DNA from 2 places in the Achromobacter sp. DH1f genome. Region 1 is predicted to be linked to the other one. Evidence: riboswitches for the same ligand, from Rfam matches in the RefSeq annotation. Region 1 holds a riboswitch; the other holds the start of a gene.
The links. A riboswitch is a leader RNA that binds a small molecule or an ion and turns the genes downstream of it on or off. The one in region 1 is predicted to bind fluoride.
Positions count from the first base shown of each region.

Region 2: another riboswitch for fluoride. It lies ahead of U858_RS0106545 (voltage-gated chloride channel family protein); the one in region 1 lies ahead of U858_RS0124070 (hypothetical protein).

Region 1 covers NZ_AYMF01000028.1:112,965-115,147, reverse strand. Annotated here, with positions in the region: gene U858_RS0124075 (voltage-gated chloride channel family protein) at 1-418, opposite strand, end outside; fluoride riboswitch at 499-571, opposite strand; fluoride riboswitch at 670-735, shown strand; gene U858_RS0124070 (hypothetical protein) at 802-1,329, shown strand; partial or broken gene U858_RS36265 (transposase) at 1,564-1,685, opposite strand; partial or broken gene U858_RS33910 (NADH:flavin oxidoreductase) at 1,739-2,183, opposite strand, start outside.
Region 2 covers NZ_AYMF01000008.1:18,763-20,945, forward strand. Annotated here, with positions in the region: gene U858_RS0106535 (DUF4148 domain-containing protein) at 1-201, shown strand, start outside; gene U858_RS0106540 (winged helix-turn-helix domain-containing protein) at 220-582, shown strand; fluoride riboswitch at 680-748, shown strand; gene U858_RS0106545 (voltage-gated chloride channel family protein) at 865-2,183, shown strand, end outside.

The DNA of each region.
Region 1 (2,183 bases):
GCATCCGTAGCACATGGGTGAGCTGGTCGGCCAGCGCTCCCCCCATTTGCACTGCCGTCCCTTCGCGCCCTACGGAAGCTCCGAAGAGGTGCGAAATGACCGTGCCGCCGAGCACCATGGGTACCATGCGTAGCGGGATGACCTTCTTCGGGTCATGGATCTCGTCGATGATCAGGTTGTTGCCCGCCTCGACAGGGCGTCCCATGCGGAGATAGCACCAGCCCACCGCGAAGCCGGCAACCGGCAAGAGCCAGATCAAATACCGATTCGCTTCGCGGGTCGCAGTTGCCCAATCGAGTGCATGCAGGAAGAGGGCGGAGGCAATGCCGGCTAGGCACGCGACGGCTAAAGAGATGACCAGCCATTTGCCGATATAGGGCAGGAGGTCTAGTTGTTCTAAGCGTGTTGTGCGCGGCATGGGATCAGGACAAAAGGGAGAGACCCCCCTGATCTGCGCAGCCGTAGGACAAAAATGCCTACAGACCCGGTGCAAACCAGGGATCTGTAGGCATCATCAGCCGCAGTGAAAAATTGCGGCGGTTAACGGAGGAATGCCATCTCCGTAGAATGCATTGATCTTAGCAGTGGAGCATAGGCAGCGCAAGCAGGTTCGGAATGCTGTGCCCCCCTTTTTCTTTGGGGCTAGCCATGCCACGATTGCGTCGATACACTGATTACGGAGATGGCATTCCTCCACTACTCGCCCAACCCTGGGCTGATGATGCCTACGTTGATCTCGGCAGACGAGGCACGTAGTTTTTTTTCGCCCGTAACGCCACCAACAGAACTTGTGGGGTAAGGATGGCGAACCAAGTTAGCAATATTGCTTTGGCCAGCAAAGAAGAGACGGATGCCGTGCCCGCCGGCCCATTGCCCGGTACCTTTCCAGAATTGAGCCTCCTGTTCAACGATGCGCATCAAAGCATCGCGCTGATGGAGTTGTCTCCGCCCGAGCCCGATTATTTTGTGGACCTGAATCTTGATCAAGCCTTTGGTGCGATCGTGGCGGGGCGGGCGGAATATGCACTGGACGGGCTGTTCCGCGTGCCGCTCCATACCTTGGAAGCTGTGGCGTATCGTCATGAGGTATTCCGTGATCTGGCGGATCGCAAGCTCCAATCGCTGAGATCATTCGCGGATGGCATGCGCGCAATGCGCAAGCAACTTGCTCAAGCGGGAAAGTTGCACGTCATCCATCAACAAAAGCGGTGGTATCTGGAAGCTATCCAGACCTACTGCGCTGCAGTGTCCAAGCTTGCTAGCGCATTGCGGGCCGCCATCATTCGCTCTCGCGCTTCGGGAGTGTTTGGAGAATTTATCAACGGCTAGCCGTAACGCCGTTTGAGCGCCGCCATCTCCTTCATGCGCTCGGTTAATGCCATATCGTCCGTACGCTTACTTTCTAAGCGAATAGCGACTGAGAGATGCCTACCAGCTCGCAGGCCCGGGGATACACATTCCGCGCTCGGTCATCAACGTCCTGACCGGTTCGCGTTTGGCCTGCGGGCTGGCTACTTTTTGCTTAGGAGATGCCGAAGTGCACCCTTGCCCAGCATCGATTTCGCCGAATTTCGCCTTCCAGGTGTAGTAAGTTGTTCCCGAGATTCCGTGCTCGGGGCACAGGTCTGCTACCTTGGCTCCTCTGCCTCGCCCTCCTTTTTCACGCCGATGATCTGTTCTTGCATACCGCGGCGAAGCCGCGGTGGTTGCGGTCCGGCGGACAGTACCGCCCGCCAATTTAACTTGCCCGGGCAAGGGTCGCGTTCTGCTCCTGCACCGGAAACCAGCCGGCCGTGCTCTTGATCGCCGACCACAGCGTGTCCGGCACCTGCAGCTCGCCCGGCTCGTGGGACAGGTCCAGCGCCATGTCGATGTCTTCGTCGCGCCCGGTCTGTATTAACTCCACCCAGCGCGGATTCATCGCCAGCCCGCGGCCCACGGCCACGAGCGGCAAACCCAGGGCCAGCGCCTGGCGCGCCTGTTCGGCCGTGCGTATCTGGCCCGCTGCCATGAACAGCAGGCTGCTCGCCACGCGCTCGATGAACTGTCGAACCGTGGTCGCGCTATGGGTCGCGGCCTGCGGCCGGCCCTGCAGCAGGTCGTAGAGCGAGGCGTGCAAATAGTCGATCTGTCCGCGCTCGATCAGTGCTTCCGCCAAGGCCAGCGCATCGTCGATGCGCAGT
Region 2 (2,183 bases), on a different contig from region 1:
GGCCAGTCGTTGACCCGCGCCGAAGTGCTGGCCGATCTGGCGCTGTGGAAGCGGGCCGGGGTGGACCGGTTCTGGCGCGGCGAGGCCACGCCGGATATCTACAGCCCGGAATACAAGGCCGCGTTCTCGGAATATGTGCGGCTGCGCACGGGGCCGGATTACCAGGCCGAGGTGCAGCGCCAGACCGACGCGCGCCGCTAGCCGCGAGAGGGCCTGGACGTGAGCCACATCCTGCTCACTGGCATGCCCGAGTCCGGCGACAGGCTGCAATTTGCGGACCTGGAGCTGGACCTGCTGCGCTTTCGGGCGTGGCGCGACGGCCAGGCGCTGCTGTTGACGCCCAAGGAATTCGGGCTGCTGGCCTTGCTGATGGGCAGCCCGGGCGCGGTGTTCACCAGCTGGCAGCTGGCCGAGCAGGTCTGGAAGACCAAGGCGCATGTCCACGGGCCACAGCACGTCAAGTGCCAGGCGGTGGCCATCGCCATGCGGCGGTTGCGCAAGAAGGTCGATGGCGGCTGCCGGCCGCGGCTGCTGCACGTGATCCGCGGCGGCAGCTTCATGCTGGCCGCCGGGCCGCTGTGACGGCGCGCGTCCGGCCCAGGTCGCGCGGCAGCCACCCGCCTGGTTATGGGGCCAGCTCATCGGCATCTTGGCAGGCCACGCCGCCTTCGGCTATATTCCTGCCAATGGAGATGGTGTTCCTCCTTTAACCACCGCGCCTTGCGCGGTTGATGACGCCTACAGAAACCTGACCAACGTCGGGGCTGTAGGCGTTCGCATTTTTGGCCTCTTTTTTGGCTTCATCTGCGGCTTCTGTTCAGCCTTGAACCATTGGTCAGCCCGAGTCCTTTCGAGCCATGACCCATGCCGCGATTTCCCCGTGTAGAACCCTTTGAACTCTTGCCCTACGCCGGCAAGTGGTTCGCGATTGCGTCCCTGGTCGGCGCGCTGGCCGGCTGCGCGTCGGCGATCTTCCTGGTTGCCCTGGACCTGGCCACCGGTTGGCGGCAAACCCACGCCTGGGTGATCTGGCTGCTGCCGGTGGCCGGCTTTGCGGTGGGCTACGTGTACCACCGGCTGGGCAAGTCGGTGGATGCCGGCAACAACCTCATCATCGATGAGATTCATGACCCCAAGAAGGTCGTGCCGCTGCGCATGGTGCCGCTGGTGCTGGGCGGCACGGTCGTGTCGCATCTGTTCGGTGCGTCGGTCGGGCGCGAAGGCACCGCGGTGCAGATGGGCGGCGCGCTGGCGGACCAGCTGACGCGCCTGCTCCGGCTGGAACGCGAAGACCGCCGGGTGTTGCTGATGTCGGGCATCAGCGCCGGCTTTTCGTCGGTGTTCGGCACGCCCCTGGCCGGCGCGGTGTTCGGGCTGGAGGTGCTGGCCATCGGCCGCATGCGCTACGACGCGCTGTTTCCCTGCCTGGTCGCCAGCATCGTGGCCGACCAGGTCTGCCTGGCCTGGGGCATTCACCACACGGCGTATGCGATCGGCGCGATCGCCCCCGTGGGCGTGGCCAGCGTGGCGGCGGTGTTTGCGGCGGGCATCGTATTTGGCCTGGTCGGCATGTTGTTTGCGGCGGCCGTGCACAAGCTGGCGGCCGCGGTCAGGCAGGCCATCGCCTACGCGCCGCTGCGCCCGGTGGCGGGCGGCGTCGTCATCGCGACGGCGGTGTGGGCACTGGACGCCTACCGCTACATCGGGCTGGGCATTCCCGACATCGTGCGTTCGTTTCAGGCGCCGATGGCGCCGTGGGACTTCCTGGGCAAGTTCGCCTTTACCGTAGCCTCGCTGGGCACGGGCTTCAAGGGCGGGGAAGTCACGCCACTGTTCTACATCGGCGCCACGCTGGGCAATGCGCTGGCGCCGCTCTTGCACATGCCGTTCGCGATGATGGCCGGTATCGGCTTCGTGGCGGTGTTTGCCGGCGCGGCCAACACACCGATCGCGACCACGCTGATGGCCATGGAACTGTTCGGCGCCGACATCGGCCCGCTGGCGGCCATCGGCTGCGTCACGGCCTATCTGTTTTCCGGGCACGCCGGCATCTACCGGGCCCAGCGTGTCGGCCATCGCAAGCATCACCGGCAAGGGCAGGGCGGCGGTTCGGCCGACTTATCCTTGTCAGACCCGCCGCCGGGCGTTCACGCTGTCGCCGCCAAGGCGGCATCGGCCCGGCC